4 regions of the Arthrobacter sp. SDR-2R genome follow, and region 4 is predicted to be linked to each of the others. Evidence: riboswitches for the same ligand, from Rfam matches in the RefSeq annotation. Region 4 holds a riboswitch; each other region holds the start of a gene.
The links. A riboswitch is a leader RNA that binds a small molecule or an ion and turns the genes downstream of it on or off. The one in region 4 is predicted to bind S-adenosylmethionine.
Positions count from the first base shown of each region.

Region 1 (5,308 bases), 1.3 Mb from region 4:
CCCTGACCGGCGCCGAGCGGGCCACCGGCGGCGTGAATGCCGTGACCGGGCGCGGCCGCCACACGTCGTCGTCGGCCCTTGCCTTGCGGTTGGCGGACGCGCCTCCCGGCAGCTGGATCATCGATACCCCCGGCATCCGTTCCTTTGGCCTGGCGCACGTGGACCCTGACCGCATCCTGCGCTCCTTCCCGGACCTCTCCCCCGGCATCGAGAACTGCGAACGGGGCTGCAAGCACACCGCAACCGCAGTGAACTGCGGCCTCGACGACTGGGTGGCAGGCGGACACGCAGGTCCCACCGGCGCGGCCCGGCTGGCCTCGCTGCGGCGCCTGCTTGGTACGGACCCGAGGATGGAAGCACAGGAAACCAAGGAGCTCGGCAGCGTCAACTGACGCGTTCTCCCGGCAGAACCGTCCACAGACGGTAGTTTGGAACCATGATCCAACCCGCTTCGAGCTACAACGATGACCTGCGCCTGGCCCATGTCCTGGCCGACTCCGTGGATGACCAGACCATGAGCCGCTTCAAGGCCCTGGACCTCCACGTTGAGACCAAGCCGGACCTGACGCCGGTCACCGACGCGGACAAGGCCGCCGAGGAAGCCATCCGGGGCCAGCTCTCCCGTTCACGCCCCCGCGACGCCGTCCTGGGCGAGGAATTCGGCAGCACCGGCCACGGTTCCCGGCGCTGGATCATCGACCCCATTGACGGAACCAAGAACTTTGTCCGCGGCGTTCCCGTATGGGCCACGCTGATCGCCCTCGTGGATGAGGGCGAACCGGTGGTGGGCGTCGTCAGCGCCCCGGCCCTGGGCAAGCGCTGGTGGGCGGCGAAAGGCATGGGCGCGTACATGGGCAGGTCCCTTGCCGCCGCCACCCGCCTCCGCGTGTCCAACGTGTCGAAGCTTTCCGACGCCTCCCTCTCCTACTCCAGCCTGGGCGGGTGGAAGGAACGCGGAAACCTTGACGAGTTCCTCGGCCTTACCGAGGACGTTTGGCGGACCCGGGCCTACGGGGATTTCTGGTCGTATTGCATGGTGGCCGAGGGCTCCGTGGACATCGCCTGCGAACCCGAGCTGAACCTCTATGACATGGCTGCCCTGGTGCCGATCGTGGTGGAGGCCGGCGGCCGGTTCACATCCCTGGAAGGCGAGGACGGCCCGTTCGGCGGGAACGCCCTGGCCACGAACTCAATCCTGCACTCGGAGGTCCTGCACCGATTGAACCCGTACCTGGACGATCTGCTGTAACTCACGCGCTTTCCACGTTTGAACGAATAATGCGACGCCGGACACCTCCCAAGGCAGGTGCCCGGCGTCGTTTATTCGGGGGCGCGTAACAAAGCCCTTAACAATTGCCGCGGCTTCAGTCCTGGCCGCCCCATGTCCTACGCTTTTATGCAGGTCACGAGTGCCAGCGCAAAACCCCGGTTTGCTGGCCGGCAACCCTCCATTCGCGGTGGGGTGCCCCGGGTGACGACCAGGCCGGTCCGGAGCGGATGCGGCAAGCGCGGATTCCACTATGCCGGAGTCCTGTACCAAGTGAGGTCTCTGTGACAACTGCCACCGTCTCCCCCCAGCCCGTCATTGCCGAAGCTGCCGTCCCCCATGCACGCCACGCCGCAGCCGGCCGGCCGCTCGCTGCCGTCACCGGCGCCGAAATCCAGGCGCCCCTGATTTCGGGCGGCCACGTGCGGTACGCCAACCTCGATTACGGCGCCTCCGCCCCGGCACTGTCCGTAGTGTCCGCTTACCTGAATGAGATCCTCCCCTACTACGCCAGCGTCCACCGCGGGGCAGGATACGCATCCCAGATCAGCACCTCCGTGTACGAGAACGCGCGCAGCATCGTCAGGGATTTCGTGGGCGGCCGCCCGGATGATTCGGTCATCTTCACCCGCAACACGACGGATTCGCTGAACCTGCTGGCCGGCTGCCTTCCCGTGACCGATGGCCGCCACGACGGCGAAGTGCTGTACCTGGACATCGAACACCACGCCAATCTCCTGCCGTGGCAGGGCGTCCCGCACCGCAGCATCGTCGCCGCCGACACCATCACCGGCACCCTTGAAGCCGTACGTGCCGAGCTTGGACAGGGCGGTGTCAGCCTGGTCGCGGTCACCGGGGCCTCCAACGTGACCGGCGAAATCCTCCCCATCCGGGCGCTGGCCGCGCTGGCCCACGAACATGGCGCACGGATCGTGGTGGATGCGGCCCAGCTCGCGCCGCACCGCCGCATAGACATCAGCGCGGATGACGTCGACTACCTCGCCTTCTCCGGCCACAAGCTGTACGCGCCCTTCGGCGCCGGCGTCCTGGTGGGACGCCCGGACTGGCTGGACGCCGGCGTCCCGCACCTCGCCGGGGGCGGCGCCGTCAAGGAAGCCAGGCTCGACGGCGTCAGCTGGGCCACCGGCCCGGCCCGCCATGAGGGGGGCTCGCCGAACGTCCTGGGGGCCGCCACGCTGGCCCGCGCCACCCAGGTCATTGCCGGCCTGGACCAGGAACGCTGGCACGCCCACGAGTCCGCCATCCGCTCCTTCCTGGTGGAGGGACTCCAGCGGATCGACGGCGTCACGGTTCACCAGATCTTCAAGGACACCAACCCCGAAACGGACACCATCGGGGTGGTCAACTTCTCCGTCGAGGGATACGACGCAGGACTGGTGGCTGCGTACCTTTCGGCAGAGCATGGCGTGGGCCTGCGTGACGGGCGCTTCTGCGCCCATCCCCTGCTGAAGCGCCTGGGCCTGCCGTCCGGTTCCCTCCGCGCCAGCTTCGGCGTCGGTTCGCGCCTGGAAGATGCCGAGCGCCTGCTGGCCGGCATCCAGGCGCTCCGGAGCAACGGGCTGGGCTGGGACTACGTGGTGGACGCAGGCCGCTGGGTCCCTGCCAACGACACCCGCACCTACCCGCACTGGGCGCCCAACACCCCTGGAACAGCCGGCGCAGCGCCCTGCATCGACGACTGACGCCGGAGACCGGCCACTCCTGTTTCAGCCGGCTGACCGTGCGTCAGGGGAATGCGGTAAATTCGAAAGGTACCGCAGGACGTCAGCTGAAGGAGGCCACGCGTGGTTCGGGGTGGCCCCAAGCTTGATCACGGGCGGCGCAGGGAACTGGGCCAGAGCTTCCAGGACGGCGGCAGGCACTACCAGCGCGTCCGGCCCGGCTACCCTGAGGAGTCAGCCCGGTGGCTGGTGCCCGCCGACGCCCATGAAGCCCTCGACGTTGGTGCCGGTACCGGAAAGTTCACCGCGCTGCTGCTGGACATGGGGCTGGACGTCACGGCCGTGGACCCCTCGGCGGACATGCTCGCCCAGCTCACGGAACACTACCCGGCTGCCACGGCGATGCCGGGGACTGCCGAGGCGACAGGCCTGCCCGACGCCAGCTTCGACGTCGTCACCGTAGCCCAGGCGTGGCACTGGTGCGACGCCCTGGCGGCAAGCACCGAACTGGCCCGCGTGCTGCGCCCGCACGGAACCCTCGGCCTGGTGTGGAACCAGCTGGACACCTCAGTGCCCTGGGTGCACCGGCTCTCCCGGATCATGCACGCAGGCGACGTCTACCGGCCGGGGCACAAGCCCGTCATCGGCCCGGAGTTCCAGGGGCTCGAAGGGCATGTCACCCACTGGCAGGACACAGTGGACACCACGGACCTGATGGAACTCACTAAATCCCGCAGCTACTACCTCCGGGCCGGCGAGTCAACGCGGGCCAAGGTCCTGGCCAACCTGGACTGGTACCTGCACGAACACCTTGCCTACACCCCTGACCAGGAAATCGACCTTCCCTACCTCACCCTGGCTTGGCGGGCCGTCAAGGCATGACGGCGCATCCCGTATGGCGCCTGCAGAGCCGGTAGGCTTGGATTCGTGAAGACCAGCGCGCCCTCCTCCTCGATCGAGGATTACGTCAAGGTCATTTATTCCTTTACCGAATGGCAGGACAAGCCCATCACGTCCTCCCAGCTCGCACAGCGGCTGGGGGTGGCAAATTCCTCGGTTTCGGAAATGGTCCGCAAACTCAAGGACCAGGGCCTGGTGGACCACAAGCCCTACAGCGCCGTCACGCTGACCGAGGCCGGCCTGCGGCTGGCGCTGTCCATGGTCCGGCGCCACCGGCTGATCGAGACATACCTTGTCCAGCGGCTCGGATACAGCTGGGACGAAGTCCACGATGAGGCTGAACAACTCGAACACGCCGTATCGGACACGTTCATCGAACGGGTCGCCGCCAAGCTCGGGGACCCGAAGCGTGACCCGCACGGCGATCCAATCCCCACGGCGGACGGGCAGGTGCTGATGCCGCGCGCGCACCTCCTCGCCGAGCTGGACCAGGGACATACCGGCAGGATCACCCGGATCAGCGACGACAACCCGGAACTGCTGCGCTACCTGGCCGCCCAGGCCATCGACCTTGATGCGGACGTCGAGGTGGTGGGACGGCGGCCTTTCGGCGGAGCCCTGGTGGTGCGGATCGGTGGTCCCGGCGGCGCCCGTGAGTACGATTTCGCTGAGGAAATCGCCTCGGCGCTCTGGGTCTCCAGCGACGCGCCGCATGCCGGCTGCGCCCTGGACGGGCTCTGACGTGGCGTTGCCCACCGCCCGTGCCTGGCTGGCTGTCGCCGCCGGCGGGCTGATCGGCAGTGAGCTGCGCTACGGGCTGGGCCTGGCGTTTCCGGACGTGCCCGGTTCGGTCCCGTGGGCCACGCTGGGCATCAACATCAGCGGCAGTTTCGTCCTCGCGGCTTTGACCACCGTCTGGATGGCACGCCCGCACACGGCCTTCTGGCTGCGCGCCGGCATCGGGCCGGGCCTGCTGGGTTCCTTCACCACCTTTTCCGCGGTCATTTTCGCCTCGGACCAGTTGGCACGCGCGGGTGAGCACCCCGTATGGCTCCTCTACCTGGGCTTGTCGCTGTTGCTCGGTCTTTCGGCGGCCGGCCTGGGCTGGCGCACCGGAAGGCTCATCGCCCGGAACCGGGGCCCGGCATGATCACGGCAGCCCTGGTGGGAGTGTTTGGCGTGGCCGGGGCGCTGCTGCGGTTCGGGATCGACAGCTGGTTTGCACACCACAGCAGCATCCGCAGCGTCCGCACCGATGGCCGTGCGGCGTTGCACTGGCCCTGGGCCACCCTGCTGGTCAACGTCGTCGGCTGCTTCATCATCGGTCTGGCACACGGCCTGACCGCCGGGCTGGGACTGGGCGCGGAATGGCAGGTGGGTTTGGCCACCGGACTGGCCGGCGGCCTTACCACCTTCAGTTCGTGGACCACCGCCACCATCCGCCTGCTCAGCGAAGCAC
Region 1 is NZ_CM173231.1:2,095,138-2,100,445, reverse strand. It holds gene rsgA (ribosome small subunit-dependent GTPase A) at 1-392, shown strand, start outside; gene hisN (histidinol-phosphatase) at 437-1,249, shown strand; SAM riboswitch class IV at 1,402-1,515, shown strand; gene AC3ANU_RS09765 (aminotransferase class V-fold PLP-dependent enzyme) at 1,552-2,970, shown strand; gene AC3ANU_RS09760 (class I SAM-dependent methyltransferase) at 3,073-3,831, shown strand; gene AC3ANU_RS09755 (metal-dependent transcriptional regulator) at 3,877-4,590, shown strand; gene AC3ANU_RS09750 (fluoride efflux transporter FluC) at 4,562-4,999, shown strand; gene AC3ANU_RS09745 (fluoride efflux transporter FluC) at 4,996-5,308, shown strand, end outside.
Region 1: another riboswitch for S-adenosylmethionine. It lies ahead of AC3ANU_RS09765 (aminotransferase class V-fold PLP-dependent enzyme); the one in region 4 lies ahead of metX (homoserine O-acetyltransferase MetX).

Region 2 (5,308 bases), 1.9 Mb from region 4:
GCCTCGAATACGGGAGCCTGCTCGAACAGATCCGCGCGGGCCGCGCCCTGGCGGACCAGGCCGCCAGGAAGCATGGCGCCAGGGTGGCGGCCCTCGCCACCTCGCCCTTGGCCTCCACCACCCACACGACGCCCGACCCCCGGTACGCCAAAATGCTGGAGCGCTTCGGCCTCACCGCCCAGGAGCAGCTGACCTGCGGCTTCCATGTGCACACGTTCATCGAATCGCCCGAAGAGGGCGTGGCGGTCCTGGACCGGATCCGCGACAAGCTGGCAGTGCTGACGGCCCTGAGCGCCAATTCGCCCTTCTGGAACGGCGTTCCAACCGGGTTTGAAAGCTACCGCACCCAGGCCTGGAACCGGTGGCCCACGGCGGGCCCGGCCGGTATTTACGGGACGTACCCTGCCTACCGGCGCGTGGTGACGCGGCTGCTGGAAAGCGGCGTCATGCTCGATGAGGGCATGCTGTACTTCGACGCCCGGCTGTCCCGCAACCACCCCACCGTCGAGGTTCGCGTGGCGGACGTCTGCCTTCGTGCCGAGGATGCAGCGCTCATTGCCGTGCTGGTTCGGGCGCTGGTGGAATCCGCCAGCAGGGAATGGCAGGCCGACGTGGATCCTGCGCCGGTTCCCACCGTCCTCCTCCGGATGGCCTCGTGGCAGGCCAGCAGCGCCGGGCTGAGCGGTGAACTCCTGGATTTTGGGAATTTCCGGCCCGCACCGGCCGCGGACGTGGTCCGGTCCCTGGTGGATTACCTGGCTCCCGTCCTGTCCGAACAGGGGGAGCTGGCACTGGCACGGCAGGGGGTGGAGGACATCATCGCCCGCGGAACGGGAGCCGCCGAACAGCGCCGCGCCCGGGACAAGGCGCTGGCGGGACCGCCCCCGGAGGACATGGGGTTCGGCGCCGTGGTGCGGCAGGCCGTCAACGTGACCATGCGGGATGCCCTGGACCTTGCTGACGTGGAGGGCACGCCCGAACTGCTGCGGGTCCGCCAGAGCTGACCTTCGACGCGCATATCCATTCCCGACGCGCAGATTCCTCCTCGCGGCCCATATTTGGTGCGCGCCAGGGAATCTGCGCATCGAGAGTGAGGAAGCGCGTCGCCCGGACCCAGAGGAACTACGGCTTCCCGCGCGGCTAGATCTGCTTGAGGGCCTGTTCCAGGTCGCGGAGGAGGTCCTCCGGGTCCTCGAGCCCCACCGAGAGCCGCACCACGCCGTCACTGAGCCCAATGGCGGCGCGCCCTTCCGGCCCCATGGCGCGGTGCGTGGTGGTGGCGGGGTGCGTGATCAGGGACTTCGAATCACCAAGGTTGTTGGAGATGTCGATGATGCGCAGCCCGTCCAGCAGTGCGAAGGCCGCTTCCTTGCCGGAGCGCCCGCCGGAGGGAGCCAGCTCAAGCGTAAGGACCGTACCGCCGGCGCTCATCTGCCGTGCCGCCAGGTCGTACTGCGGGTGGGACTTGAGCAGCGGGTACTTCACCCAGCTCACGGCGGGCTGTTCTTCCAGCCACTCTGCGAGCCGGAGCGCCGTGGCGGAGGAATGGTTCACGCGCAGGCTCATGGTCTCCAGGCCCTTGGTCAGGACCCAGGCGTTGAACGCCGAGAGTGCGGGCCCGGTGTGGCGCATGAGCTGTTTCACGGGACCGTCGATGAACTCCTTGGTGCCCAGGATGGCGCCGCCCATGACCCTGCCCTGGCCGTCGATGTGCTTGGTGCCGGAGTAGACGATGACGTCGGCGCCCAGGTCACCGCAGCGCTGCAGCAGGGGAGTGGCGAAGACGTTGTCCGCCACCACCTTGGCGCCGGCGGCATGCGCAAGTTCGCTGACCGCGGCGATGTCCACGATCTCCTGCATCGGGTTGGACGGGGATTCGAAGAAGACGGCGGTGGTGGGCTTGGAGAGGGCCTCGCGCCACTGGTCCAGGTCCGGCCCGTCCACGAAGACGGTCTCCACGCCCCACCGGGGAAGGATCTCGTTCAAAATCACGAAGCACGAACCGAACAGCGACCGGGCGGCCACCACCCGGTCGCCGGCAGCCAGCAGGGCACCAAGCGCGGTGAACACCGCGGACATGCCCGACGCCGTCGCGAAGCAGGCTTCGGTGCCTTCCAGCAGCCGGAGCCGCTCCTGGAAGGTGGCCACGGACGGGTTGCCGTAGCGGGAGTAGACAAAGCGTTCGTCCTCGCCGGTGAAGGCGCGTTCAGCTGCTGCCGCGGATTCGTAGACGAAGCCGGAGTTCAGGAAAATGGCCTCGGACGTTTCCTGGAAGTTGGTGCGGTCCAGCCCGCCACGGACAGCCTGGGTGTCGGGGTTCCAGCCGGGGGCGTCTTGGTTGAAGGTCACTTAGTTCTTTCCGAGGTTGGTGGGAAGGCCGCGGTTTTTCCAGCCGTTGACGGTGCGTTCGCCATAGCGGTCCGGCTCGCCTTCAAAGCCCTCCAGCACGTTGTAGGAGGTGAAGCCGGCCCGGGTGGCCGCGATGGCTGCCGCGATGGACCGCTGGCCGGAGCGGCACAGGAACACCAGTTCGGTTGAACGGTCCTCGGGCGCCTGCTGGCTGAGGTCGTTGATGAAGTCGGGGTTGGGGATGCCGCCGGGGAAGGTCCACTGGATGAAGAGGGGGTCGTTGTCCGTGGCCTTGGTGTCCGGAATGCCGATGTGGGCCCATTCGCCCTCGGTGCGGACGTCCACCAGGATGGCGCCCTGTTCCAGCTTCTCCCATGCTTCCTGGGGCGTGAGGTCTCCCGCGTAGCTCATGCGTGGCCCTCGCCGTCGAACTCGCCTTCAAATTCGGCGTCCAGTTCATCCACTGCGGTGGCAACCGCGGCATCGGCCGAGGCGATTGCCGCCGGAAGGACCACTGCCTGCGCCACGATCACGCTGGTGCCGTTGAAGGTGGCTGCCGGGCTGCCGTGCAGCACATAGCCGTCGGCCAGGGCCGTGGAGATCCGCTCGCAGAATGAACGGTCATCCGGGCCGGTGATCAGGCGGTAGGACAATTTTTCGTCAGGGGCAGGTGCGTCAGACACGACGGATCTCCTTCTTTCACGCTTGCAGCTCGAATCGGTCGATATGCCGAGTATTCACCTGAGGCACCCCGCCGCGAAAGGGAGGGTTGCCGACCGGCCAGTCAGGGCTTCACACCGGTACTCATTACTCCCCAAAAACGTAACATCTGCCGCGCCAAGCCGCACCGCCGCCGTCGTCATGTTCCGTAATTGAGCAGCGCTGAAGGGAGGCGCGGGGTTGAAGGAAAGCGCGACGGCGGACATCGCCGCAGGTGGGCGGCCCGCCACGTGCCGCCCGGGGCCGCGGGGCCGATAAAGTTCTTACCGGGGCGCCGCCCCGTCGTCACAGCAATGAGCACCGGGGGTCCTGTCAGCATGCGGGCAAACACATCGCGCCACCAGGCCGCCATCCGGGGGACCCTCCGGCCGTCCATCGGGGCGTTCCTGGCCGCGGCCCTCGTCAGCCTCCTGGCCCTGCTGGCGGCTGCGCCGGCGCATGCGGCGGACGTTGCGCCGGAGAAGGGAAAGCCCTGGCTGGGCGCGGTGCTCGAGTGGGGCGAGGACACCGCCGCAGGTTTCAGCGGCCGGCTTGGTGCCAGTCCGGCCGTCTTCGGCCACGACATCACCATCCCCTACCGCGATTCGGAACGGAACGACCTTGACGGCTTCCTTCAGCAGGCCGCGTCCCTAGGCGCCCACGCCCTGCTCACGGTGAAGCCGTCAGTGCCCCTGGACCAGCTCGGCACCGCGGAAGCGGAAGCATTCGCAGCGCAGGTGCGCGACCTTACGTCCGGGTTCAAGGGGCAGTTGCTGATCCGGTTCGCCCCGGACATGAATGCAAGCTGGGTGGCCTGGGGCCAGCAGCCCGCCGCGTACCGGCAGGCCTTCAGGGCTGTGGCGGCAGCGTTCAAGAAGTACGACGGCGGCCGGGCCACCTTGGTGTGGGCGCCTTACCTGGGCAAGGACTACCCCTTTGACCGCAACCGGGATGCCCCGCAGCCCGGAACCGAAGGCTTTTCCCTCCTGGACACGAACGGCGACGGGGCCTGGAACTCAAGCGACAGCGCCTACGCCCCGTACTACCCGGGTGACGACGCAGTGGACTGGGTGGGGCTGGCCGCCTATCACGACGACACGGCCGGCGGCCCCGCCGTCAACTCCGAGCCGAGGGCCGGCGAGCTCCAGGACATGCTGACATCCTCCGGCGGCGAAAACTTCTACGGCACCTATTCCGAGGGGCGCAACAAGCCGTTCCTCCTCCAGACCTCTGCTTTCTACAGCCCCGCGTCCGGCGGCGCGCAGGAAACGGACATCAAGGCAGGCTGGTGGGACCAGGTGGTGGGAACTGCCACTTCCCCCGCTTTTGCCCGGACTGCCGCCGTTGTCTGGGACGAGCGCACCAGCACCAGGGATACCGGCGTGGCAAGCATCAGCTGGCTGCTCACGGGACAGCCGGGCATCGCCAAAGCGGCCCTGGACAGGCTGAAGGCATCGCCAATGGTCACCGGGCCGGTCACCGACGTGGCATCCGGGAGCACCTACGTCCGGGCCAACACGCTCTCCGGGGCTGCCGCCTGGACTGTTGCCGCCGCCATGGCCATCCTCCTGGTGGCCCTGTGGCAGATACCCCGCCGGATCAACGCAGCCACGGCCTGGGGCTACCAGGATCCCTCCGCCAGGGACTCGCGCATCGATCTGCTGCGCGGGATGGCCATCGTCTTTGTGGTGGTGAACCACCTGGGCATGGCATCGCTGTTCCAGCTGCTCACCCAGGAGGCCGTGGGCTTCGTGTCGGGTGCGGAACTGTTCGTCCTGTTCTCCGGACTGGTGGTGGGCATGGTGTACGGGCCCAAGGCCAGGGAGGACTTCGGGCAGGTGGTCGACCTCACGACCCGCCGCGCCGGCAAGCTCTACCTGACGGCGCTGGCCGTGCTGATCGGCGTCTTCCTTCTGTCCCTGCTCCCGTTCTTCCACACCGAGGCCCTGACCACGTTCGTGGACCAGGGGACCGGTGGCGCCGGGCACAACGGGGCCGGCCGGACCTACGACCTCTATTCGGGCATGGCATCGCTGTTCCAGTTCCCCGTCCCGCCCCAGGTGCTTCCGGCCATCGTGCTGCTGCAGTTCGGTCCCTGGCAGTTCAATGTCATGGGGCTCTATGTGGTGCTGTTGCTGGTCAGCCCGCTGATCCTCGCGGCGCTGAACCGCGGGAAGGCCATCTGGGTCGGGGCGGTGTCGGTTGCCGTGTATGCGGCAGGTGCCATGACCAGGTTCCGGATCCTGCCCTCGCAGTTCGA
Region 2 is NZ_CM173231.1:818,626-823,933, forward strand. It holds gene AC3ANU_RS03770 (glutamate--cysteine ligase 2) at 1-1,004, shown strand, start outside; gene AC3ANU_RS03775 (O-succinylhomoserine sulfhydrylase) at 1,141-2,349, opposite strand; gene AC3ANU_RS03780 (rhodanese-like domain-containing protein) at 2,350-2,760, opposite strand; gene AC3ANU_RS03785 (DUF1737 domain-containing protein) at 2,757-3,032, opposite strand; SAM riboswitch class IV at 3,046-3,161, opposite strand; gene opgC (OpgC domain-containing protein) at 3,387-5,308, shown strand, end outside.
Region 2: another riboswitch for S-adenosylmethionine. It lies ahead of AC3ANU_RS03785 (DUF1737 domain-containing protein); the one in region 4 lies ahead of metX (homoserine O-acetyltransferase MetX).

Region 3 (5,308 bases), 890 kb from region 4:
CTTAGCGACGCTGTGGCCCCCTCCACACTGGGCGGGTCAACTGCCACCACGCGGTGGGTCACCAGGGCGGTCGCCGCATCCCGGCGGACCGACACGACGTCGCCCGGGACGAGATCCTTGGCGGTGACCTGCACGGTCAGGGACAGCGCACCGACTGGATAGAGCGGCTCCATCGATCCCGTACGGAAAACGACGAAGGACGCTTTGAAGAAAAGGCCGAGGACCAGGGAGAGGATGCATGCCAGTCCCAGCAGGGCAACGACGGAAAGCAATACCTCCCTGAACCCCCGGGCCACGCTTCCCACCCCCGGCGGGAGCCGGGTTCCGGACGGCACGGCCGCCGCCCGGAACCCGGACTCACGCCTGGCGGACATCCGAAGCACGGGTGGCGGCTACGACTGGCCTACGGTGCTGCTGAAGGTCCACAAGGGGGTGGTCCGCAATCCCTGAAGATCAACGCTTGCATTCGAAGGGAGCGTCATTGCGAAGCAAAGACTCACAGGTGTGCCCGCAGCTGCGTCCGTAGCTCCGGCCGGAAGGTTGATCGGAGTGTCCGAACGGGTGTTCAGGGTCGAGCCAACAGGAACAAGATCAGTTCCATTGGAGGAGAAGTTGGTGGCGTTGCAAAGGTCCTTGTCCACCTCCTTTTTCAGCTGGTACCGAAGAGCACCGTACAGCGCTGCAGAGTTGGTGGCTGAATCAGTTCCGTCGAGCCGGGCAGCCCCCGTCAGCGTGGCCACCAATGATTGGGACTTGTCGGAAGCCCGCAACTGCATCGGGGCGTAGACCGTCGACCCCGGCACGAGATCGTCAGCATTGACGCTGAATGTCAGGGCTCCACCGGGAGCAGTCGGCTCGTCAGCCCAAACCGCCTCGCTTGAAGTACCGGACCACGTGTTCTGCTGCATGTGGTAGACCTTGGTACCCGGGCCGCCGCCGTTCCCGCTCTGGCCGAAGACCCACTCGTTGTCCGTCCACGCAGCGAGAGTGAAGGCTGCGCCGATCCCCAAGACAAGGCCGCCGGCAAGAATAGCGCGGACTTTATTAGCCTTTTGCGAGCGCGGCTTAGCGCTGGTTGATTCAACCATGATTTCCCCCAAATTAGAATTAAACCCCGAACGGTAGGAACCGGGACACTGGTATGGGGGATTATCGGCATTTCCCCCAAAAGACCGATGTTTCTACATCATCATTACTTACTAATTAAAGTCAAGTCGGTGTATTAAATGTTATCAACTGTCGCTTTCTCCGGCGGAATCGTGCGGACGCGCTCCGACGGACGCTGCCGCGCCACATTATGAAACCGAGTTGCCCCGCCGCCACGCTGTCGCTTTAGGTGGGAGTGAACCATCCGGAGCGGCCGAGAGACCTGGCTCAATGACGCCGCAGCAACCACGTCCCGGCAGACTCCTGCCGGCCGAAGGTGCTACTGCCAGGACCGATGGAAAGGAAGATTCCAGCATGTCCCAGAACACCGACCATATCCGCGTGACCCACGCCGGTTCATTGCCCCGCACCCCTGAACTCATTGCGGCCAACGCCGCCAAGGAAGCCGACGGCATCACGCCGGAATTCCTGGAACTCCTCGAAGCCTCCGTAGTGGACGTGGTGCAGCGCCAGAAGGACCTTGGCATCGACATCCCCAACGACGGCGAGTACGGGCACACCATGTCCAGCTCGGTGGATTACGGGGCGTGGTGGAATTACTCCTTCGCCCGGCTCGGGGGCCTTGAGCCAACCACCGTGGACCGCTGGGCCGAGTCCGGCGTCCGCCGCTCGTCCCCCGGCAACGTTGTCCTGACCTCGTTCCCGGACCGGCGCGACCGGCAGGCCTTCAACGAGGCCTACAGCGATCCCGCATCCGGCATCCTCACCCACCGCAGGAGCGTTGCCCAGCCCAAGATCGCCGGACCGCTGACGTACACGGGCCAGGACCTGGTGGCCTCGGACATCCGGAACTTGAGGACCGGGCTCGCCGCCGCAGGCCTCACGGATGGCTTCGTGGCCTCCCTCTCCCCTGGCTCATGCGCGCGGGTAGCCAACGAGTACTACAAGAGCGACGAGGAACTCGTCTACGCCTGCGCTGATGCCATGCGGGAGGAATACAAGGCCATCATCGAGGCCGGCCTTACGGTGCAGCTCGATGATCCGTCCCTGGCCGAAAGCTGGGACCAGATCAATCCCGAGCCGTCCCTGGACGATTACCTGAAGTTCATCCAGCTGCGCGTCGAAGCGACCAACTGGGCGCTGCGCGGCCTGCCGCAGGAACAGATCCGGCTGCACGTGTGCTGGGGATCCTGGCACGGCCCACACACCACGGACATCCCGTTCGCCGACATCATCGGCTCTGTGCTTCAGGTCAACGCCGGCGCCTATTCCTTTGAAGCGGCAAACGTCCGCCACGAACACGAATGGCGGGTGTGGGAGGACACAAAGCTCCCCGAGGGCAAGGTGATCATCCCGGGCGTTGTTTCGCATGCCACCAATGTGGTGGAGCACCCGGACCTGGTGGCGGACCGGATCGTCCGCTTTGCGGACCTCGTGGGCCGCGGGAACGTCATTGCCTCCACCGACTGTGGCCTGGGCGGCAGGGTGCACCCGCAGATCGCCTTCGCCAAGCTGGAGGCACTGGGTGAGGGTGCCCGCCGCGCCTCGAAGCGCCTCTTCTAGCCGCTCCCGCACCGACGCGCCGGCTGTGCCTTCCATCACCGGAAGGGGCGGCCGGCGTTTCGCTTGCCTGGGCTTGCTAAACTGGAGTAGGCCGACCAGGAGTTGGTCCACCCCAATCAACCGCCACTGATGTGCCGTGCCGCCGTGCGCCCATGTCCGTGGCGGCAGCAACGCCAATCCCCGCAGGAGATCCAGCACTTCATGACAGCCCTGGCACCCGAAACATTCCACGAACAGCTCATGAGCCGCCGCTACGAACCCAGCGTTGCCGCCGTCAACGAACTGTGTGATTCCCTGCAAGAGGCCAAGCCCGGAACCGTGGTGCCCTACGTGGACCCCATGCACGACGTGGAGGAATGCCGCATCATCAGCCTGTTCTCCAACATCGGCGAGGTGGATCCGTCCGGGTTCATCACCCCCGGCGACCAGGACGCTGTTACCCGCATGCTGGGGATCCAGTGGAAGCTTGGCCTGCGCCCGGAGTTCGTCATGCCGTGGAACGTCCACCCTTGGCACGTCCCGGGCGAAGCCAACGGCAAGTTCACTCCGGACCAGATCCAGTCAGGCCTGAAGCCCCTGCTGAAGTTCCTGGCCCTGGTCCCCCGCGCCTCGGTGATCGTGGCGCATGGCACCGAAGCCAACCGCCTGGCCAACCTGCTGTTGAAGACCGAGGTGCCCCTCCTCTGGCGCCGCGGCCTGAAGACCTACAAGGTCCGCTCGCTGAGCGGCCGCGCCTTCGCCGGTTCCCCGGCCCGCCAGGAGGAGTACCTGGAGGACATGCGCACTGCCTATGCAGACGCCATGGCCCGCACGGGTATTGCCAAACCTTAAGACCTGCGCCGCTCAGCCTGTGGCATCGGACTCGGTAAACGAAATTCCCGGTGCCGATTCGTCTTCGGCTTCAACCCAGGTGGTGAAGTCGGCGTACGACATCCACGAGTAGTAGTCACAGAACCTGAGACGCGATTTCTCCTGCTTTCCCACGCTTCGCGCAGCTCCTCCTTTCCTCCCCTGGCCCTTCGATTCTTTTAACCGAAATGAGGGACGGCGCATTCCAGGCCGGATACGACGGCGGGCGGTCACCTTCTCATTGAAAGGTGACCGCCCGCCGTCGTTCCCAGCCCGAACCCCTCCCTGGCAATCTGCACCAGGAAACAGTGCGGGCGTGGGCCCAGGGAGTTATTCGCCCTCGATGGCTGCCTTTGCCGTGGGGTCGGAATCGTTCAGGAACTTCTCGATCCGCTCCGGCTCTTCAGCCTCGCCGATGGCCGACGAGGCCCGGCCCAGGGAGTAGAGGGCCCGCAGGAACCCGCGGTTTGGCTCATGCTCCCAGGGGATGGGCCCCACGCCGCGCCAGCCGTTGCGGCGCAGCGCATCCAGTCCGCGGTGGTAACCCACCCGGGCATAGGCGTAGGAGTCGATGGTGCGGCCTTCCGTCCACGCCTCCTCAGCCAGGACGGCCCACAGGAGCGAGGACGTTGGGTGCTTCGCCACCAGGTCCAGGGCCTCCTGGCCGGCCTCAAGCTGCGCGTTCACCTCGGTTTCGGCAGGCAGGAGAGTGGGCTCCGGCCCCATCAGGTTCCGGCGGAACTCGTCCGACATCTAGAAGGTCTTTCCGGCCGAACCGAGCTGCTTGGTGGCTTCCACCACGCGGGCCGCCAGGCCGGCTTCGGCGGAGGCGCCCCAGACGCGGGGGTCGTAGGTCTTCTTGTTGCCCACTTCGCCGTCCACCTTCAGGACGCCGTCGTAGTTCTTGAACATGTGGTCAGCAACCGGACGCGTGTAGGCGTACTGGGTGTCGGTGTCGATGTTCATCTTGATCACGCCGTAGGAGACGGCGTCGGCGATTTCCTGGTCGGAGGAGCCGGAGCCGCCGTGGAACACGAGGTCGAACGGGTTGTCCTTGCCGATCTTCGCGCCCACCTGGGCCTGGATGTCCTTGAGGATCTCCGGGCGGAGCTTGACGCCGCCGGGCTTGTAGACGCCGTGGACGTTGCCGAAGGTCAGGGCCGTGATGTAGCGGCCGTTTTCACCGGAGCCCAGGGCATCGATGGTGGCCAGGGCGTCCTCAACGGTGGTGTACAGCTTGTCGTTGATGGCGTTTTCCACGCCGTCCTCCTCGCCGCCAACGGTGCCGATCTCCACTTCGAGGATCATCTTGGCGGCAGCAGTGCGGCCGAGCAGTTCGCGGGCGATGCGCAGGTTTTCCTGGAGGGTCTCGGCGGAGCCGTCCCACATGTGGGAGTTGAACAGCGGGTTCCGGCCGGCCTTGACCTCAGCCTCGGAAGCAGCCAGCAGGGGCAGGACGAAACCGTCCAGCTTGTCCTTGGGGCAGTGGTCCGTGTGCAGGGCGACGTTGACGCCGTAGTTCTTGGCTACTTCGCGGGCGAAGGCTGCGAAGCCCAGGGAACCGGCAACCATGTCCTTGGTGGATGCGCCGGACCAGTAGGCCGCACCGCCGGTGGAAACCTGGACGATGCCGTCGGACTCCGCCTCGGCGAAGCCGCGGAGCGCTGCGTTGAGCGTCTGCGAGGACGTGACGTTCACGGCCGGGTATGCGAAGCCGCCCGCCTTCGCGCGGTCGATCATTTCGGAGTAGATCTCTGGGGTTGCAATGGGCATGCTGGCTCCTCTGCTG
Region 3 is NZ_CM173231.1:4,310,933-4,316,240, forward strand. It holds gene AC3ANU_RS19840 (S24/S26 family peptidase) at 1-374, opposite strand, end outside; gene AC3ANU_RS19845 (SipW-dependent-type signal peptide-containing protein) at 393-1,088, opposite strand; SAM riboswitch class I at 1,345-1,448, shown strand; gene AC3ANU_RS19850 (cobalamin-independent methionine synthase II family protein) at 1,462-2,670, shown strand; gene AC3ANU_RS19855 (uracil-DNA glycosylase family protein) at 2,872-3,501, shown strand; gene AC3ANU_RS19860 (hypothetical protein) at 3,514-3,654, opposite strand; gene AC3ANU_RS19865 (DUF3151 domain-containing protein) at 3,850-4,272, opposite strand; gene fbaA (class II fructose-bisphosphate aldolase) at 4,273-5,292, opposite strand.
Region 3: another riboswitch for S-adenosylmethionine. It lies ahead of AC3ANU_RS19850 (cobalamin-independent methionine synthase II family protein); the one in region 4 lies ahead of metX (homoserine O-acetyltransferase MetX).

Region 4 (5,308 bases):
CATTGCTGCTGAGCTCTGGCCAGGCCGCCGAGACGTTCGCGGTGCTGAACATTGCGGAGGCGGGGGACCATATTGTGGCGAGCCCCAGTCTTTACGGCGGAACGTACAACCTGTTCGCCCACACCCTGAAGAAGTTCGGCATCTCGGTCACCTTCGTCCAGGATCCCGACAACCTGGACCAGTGGCGCGACGCCGTCCAGCCGAATACCAAGCTCTTTTTCGGTGAAGTGGTGTCCAATCCCCGCCAGGACGTCCTGGACATCGAAGGCATCTCCGAGGTGGCCCACCAGGCAGGCGTGCCACTGATCGTGGACAACACCCTGTCCACGCCCTACCTGATCCGCCCACTGGAGTGGGGTGCGGACATCGTGATCCACTCCGCCACCAAATACCTGGGCGGCCACGGCTCCGCAATAGCGGGCGTGATCGTGGATTCCGGCAAATTCGACTTCGGCAAGGACCCTGAACGGTTCCCCGGCTTCAACACCCCGGACCCCACCTACAACGGCCTGGTCTACGCCCGCGACCTAGGCGCCGACGGTGCGCTGGGTGCCAACCTCTCCTACATCCTCAAGGCCCGCGTCCAGCTGCTGCGCGACCTTGGCTCGGCGGTTTCCCCCTTCAACGCCTTCCTGATCTCCCAGGGCCTGGAGACGCTGAGCCTGCGGGTGGAACGCCACGTTGCCAACGCCACTGAAGTGGCGCGCTGGCTGGAAGGAAGGGACGACGTCGAATCCGTCGCCTACGCCGGGCTGCCCTCCAGCCCCTGGTACGAGCGTGGCCGCAAGTACGGGCCCAAGGGAACGGGCGCCGTCGTGGCCTTCAACCTTGCCGGCGGAGCGGAGGCGGGCAAGCGCTTCGTCGACGCCCTGGAGCTGCATTCCCACGTGGCCAACATCGGCGACGTCCGCTCCCTGGTCATCCACCCGGCGTCGACCACCCACAGCCAGCTCTCGCCGGAGCAGCAAGCGGTGGCCGGGGTGAATCCGGGACTGGTCCGGCTCTCTGTTGGCCTGGAGCACATCGACGACATCCTGGCCGACCTGGAAGCGGGTTTCCGCGCTGCCAAAGGCGCCCAGAGCTAAAAGCGCGCCAGGGCTGACGCCGGGAGGGCCGGCAAGCGGGGAAGTCACAACCAGTCACACTCTTGGCCTGGAGCGGGGGGTGTTTCGTACACTCGAACCAGGTCATGAGTGCCAGTGACAGCCCCGGCTTGCTGGCCGGCAACCCTCCATCCGCGGTGGGGTGCCCCGGGTGAGGACCTGGCCTGCCGGTCAGACGACGGCAGGCAAGCGCGTAGAAGAGGTCTTGCCATGACGATTACCGTCGCCCGAACCACCATCCCCGAACACGGAATTGTCCGCTACGCCTCCATCGGAGGGCTGGAACTTGAAGCCGGGGGATACCTCCCGGACGTCACGCTGGCCTACGAAACCTGGGGCACGCTCAACGCCGACGCCAGCAACGCCATCCTGATCGAGCACGCCCTGACCGGCAGCACCCACGTGACCCGCGGCGACACGGACGAAGAAGGCTGGTGGGAACAATTGGCCGGTCCCGGCGCTCCCGTGGACACGGACAAGTTCTTCGTGGTGTCCGTCAACATCGTGGGCGGCTGCTACGGGTCCACGGGCCCGTCGTCGGCCGCCCCGGACGGAGCCCCCTGGGGCTCCCGCTTCCCCCTGGTCACCCTGCGGGACAGCACGGTGGCAGAGGCCCGGCTGGCTGACCAGCTGGGCATCAGCAGCTGGTTCGCTGTCCTGGGCGGATCCATGGGCGGCGCCCGCGCCCTTGAATGGGCAGTGACCTACCCGGAGAGGGTGCAGCGCTGCGCCGTCATCTCCGTGGGTGCCGCGAGCACGGCGGAACAGATCGCCTTCGCGCAGGCCCAGACCCTGGCCATCCGGCAGGACCCACACTTCAACGGCGGCGACTACTACGGCGGCCCCTGCCCGGAAGCCGGGCTGGCACTTGCCCGGCGCATTGCCCACATCACCTACCGGTCCGCGGCTGAACTGGAAGGCCGCTTCGGCCGGGAACCCCAGGCGCCGGAGTCGCCCCTGAAGGGTGAGGCTCTGGCCGCCCGCGGCCGCTACCAGGTGGAAAGCTACCTGGACCACCAGGGCAGCAAGCTCGTGAAGCGCTTCGACGCCAACAGCTATATCGCCCTCACCGAGGCGCTGATGAGCCATGACATCTGCCGGGGCCGCGGAACCCTGGCCGAAACCCTGGCCAGGTCCACCGCCAGGTTCTTCGTGGCCGCCGTGGATTCGGACCGGCTGTATTTCCCGTCGCAGTCCCGTGAGCTGGCCCAGGCCCTGCCGGGGGACGTGGACGTGCACGTCATCCAGGCGCCGATCGGGCACGACGGGTTCCTGACCGAGATCGGGCAGCTGGGCAGCCAGCTCCGGAGCAGCTTCCTGGCCTAGCGCCGCGCATGTGCATTCCTGCAGATGCCTTCTGCACTAATCGGCGTTGAGGTTGCACCGCAGGCAGACCATACTCAATCGAATCCGGTGCGTTCGTGGTGTGCATCACACCCGGCCGCCATTGATTGGTCCCCGTGGTGTCGACGACGACGCCGAAGGAGTTCGCATGAGTACGGAAAGCTCCGCCGCAAGGCGCACAGAGGAAACCGACGTCAAGGCTTCAGGCCTTAAGAAAGTGGTTACGGCCTCCATGGCCGGAACCGTTGTTGAGTGGTACGAGTTCTTCCTCTACGCCTCGGCTGCCACCCTGGTGTTCGGAAAGGCCTTCTTCCCCAACGCCGGCACAGAACTGGATGGCATCATCGCCGCCTTCCTCACTTATGCCGTCGGTTTCGTGGCGCGCCCCATCGGCGGCATCGTCTTTGGCCACTTCGGCGACAAGTTCGGACGCAAGAAGCTGCTGCAGCTGAGCATCATCCTGGTAGGCGTCTCCACCTTCCTCATGGGCTGCCTGCCCACGTTCCAGCAGATCGGCTACTGGGCTCCCGCACTGCTGGTGGTCCTCCGGTTCGCCCAGGGCTTCGCCGTTGGCGGCGAGTGGGGCGGCGCCGTCCTCCTCGTGGCCGAACACAGCCCCAGCAAATCCCGCGGTTTCTGGGCCAGCTGGCCACAGTCGGCAGTGCCGCTGGGAAACCTGCTTGCCACCGCCGTCTTGTTCACCCTGTCCTCCACGTTGACCCAGGACGCCTTCCTGGGGTGGGGCTGGCGCGTAGCGTTCTGGCTGTCCGCGGTGATCGTCCTGATCGGTTACTACATCCGCACCAAGGTCAATGACGCACCGATCTTCCTCGAAGCCCGCAAAGAGGTCGAAGCCGGCCACAAGGGCTACGGCGTCGCTGAGGTATTCCGGCGCTACCCCCGCGGCGTCTTCACCGCCATGGGCCTGCGCCTGGCGGAAAACATCCTGTACTACCTCGTGGTCACGTTCTCCATCACCTACCTGAAAACCGTGGTCCAGGCCGACACCACCCGCATCCTCCTCCTGCTGCTCCTTGCCCACGCCCTGCACTTCGCAGTCGTGCCCATGGTCGGCAAGCTGTCGGACCGGTTTGGCCGCAGGCCCGTCTACATGGCCGGCGCCATCATGGGGGCCACCTGGGGCTTCTTCGCCTTCCCCATGATGGACACCAAGAACGATGCCATCATCCTGGCCGCCATCATGATCGGCCTGGTGTTCCACGCCTTCATGTACGCCGGGCAGCCTGCCATCATGGCGGAAATGTTCCCCACCCGGATGCGCTACTCCGGGGTGTCCCTGGGCTACCAGGTGACGTCGATCGTGGCAGGATCCCTGGCCCCGATCATCGCCGCCTCGCTCCTGGGCGCCTACAAGTCCTCCGTCCCCGTGGCGGTCTACCTGCTGATCGCCTGCGCCATTACCGCCGTCGCGGTCTACTTCCTGAAGGAAACCCGCGGCATCTCGCTGCACGACGTGGACGCCGCCGACGCCCAGGGCACCGCCGACCTCCTTGCCGCCCGCAAGAAGTAGCAGGATCCGTGAAAGCCGCCGTCCTGTACTCCACCGTTCCCGCCGCCCCCACCACGGGGGCCGGCAACGGGAAGCAGACCTACTCCGAGGCCGCTCCGCTGCTGGTGCAGGAACTGGAGCAGCCGGAGCCCCGCGCCGGTGAGCTTGGTGTTGCCATCACCTACTCCAGCCTCTGCCACTCGGACCTCTCGGTGGTGGACGGTTCCCGCGTCCGGCCGCTGCCCATGGCCTTGGGCCACGAGGCGGTGGGTCGGGTGGTGTCCGTGGGGGCCGGCGTGTCCGACGTGGCCGTGGGCGACCATGTGGTGCTGGTCTTCGTGCCGAGCTGTGGCGGGTGCCGTGCATGCCTGGCCGGCCGGCCGGCCCTCTGCCACCGTGCAGCAGAGGTCAATGGCTCCGGCGACCTGCTGCACGGGCCGGCACTGCTGCGGACTCCGGCAGGGGAACGGATCAACCACCACCTTGGCGTCTCGGCCTTCGCCGATTACGCAGTGGTGGCAAGGGAATCGGTGGTGGTGATCGACGACGACGTCCCGGACACGGTTGCCGCGATGTTTGGTTGCGCCGTGCTCACCGGAATGGGTGCAGTGTTGAATACCGCGGCTGTAAGTCCGGGGCAGTCCGTAGCGGTGTTCGGCCTCGGAGCCGTGGGCCTGTCAGCCGTCATGGCAGCGCGCCTCGCCGGAGCCGCCGACGTCATTGCCATCGATCCAAACCAAGGCAAGCACCAGCTGGCCCGCGACGCCGGCGCCACATCGGTGGGAACGCCGGAGGACGCGGCACGGCTGATCGCGGAAGCGTCCGGGGACGGTGTGGACGTTGCCATTGAAGCAGTGGGATCAGCAGGCGTTATCGCCTCCTGCCTGGAGCAGGTGACGCGGGGAGGCGCCGTGGTGTCGGTGGGCCTGCCCCATCCGTCCGCCCAGTTGACGGTGCCGGCCCTGCAGTTTGCCGGGGCGGGAAAACGGCTGCTGGGCTCTTACATGGGGGATGCCGTGCCGGCGCGCGACATTCCGCAGTACCTGGCGTTCTGGCGCGAAGGCAGGCTGCCGGTTGAGCTGCTGCACACTGACACCCGGCCGCTCAGCGAGATCAATGAGGGCCTGGACGCGCTGGCATCCGGGCAGGTGGTAAGGCGGCTGTTCCAGGCCTGACTTGTTCGGGGGGCCTGGGTCCGCAAGAACCGCGCCTACCCCGCCAGCACCCCGGAGCGCTCCTTCATTTCCGCCTTGAGTGCCGCAATCACCGCCTGGACCGGTGCGGACCGGAGCGACTCCGGGCGGGCAACGGCCCAGATGGGGAGCTGGCGCTCAAAGTCGGCCGCCAGGAC
Region 4 is NZ_CM173231.1:3,418,126-3,423,433, reverse strand. It holds gene AC3ANU_RS15850 (bifunctional o-acetylhomoserine/o-acetylserine sulfhydrylase) at 1-1,085, shown strand, start outside; SAM riboswitch class IV at 1,186-1,301, shown strand; gene metX (homoserine O-acetyltransferase MetX) at 1,314-2,429, shown strand; gene AC3ANU_RS15840 (MFS transporter) at 2,596-3,978, shown strand; gene AC3ANU_RS15835 (zinc-binding dehydrogenase) at 3,987-5,132, shown strand; gene AC3ANU_RS15830 (LysR family transcriptional regulator) at 5,168-5,308, opposite strand, start outside.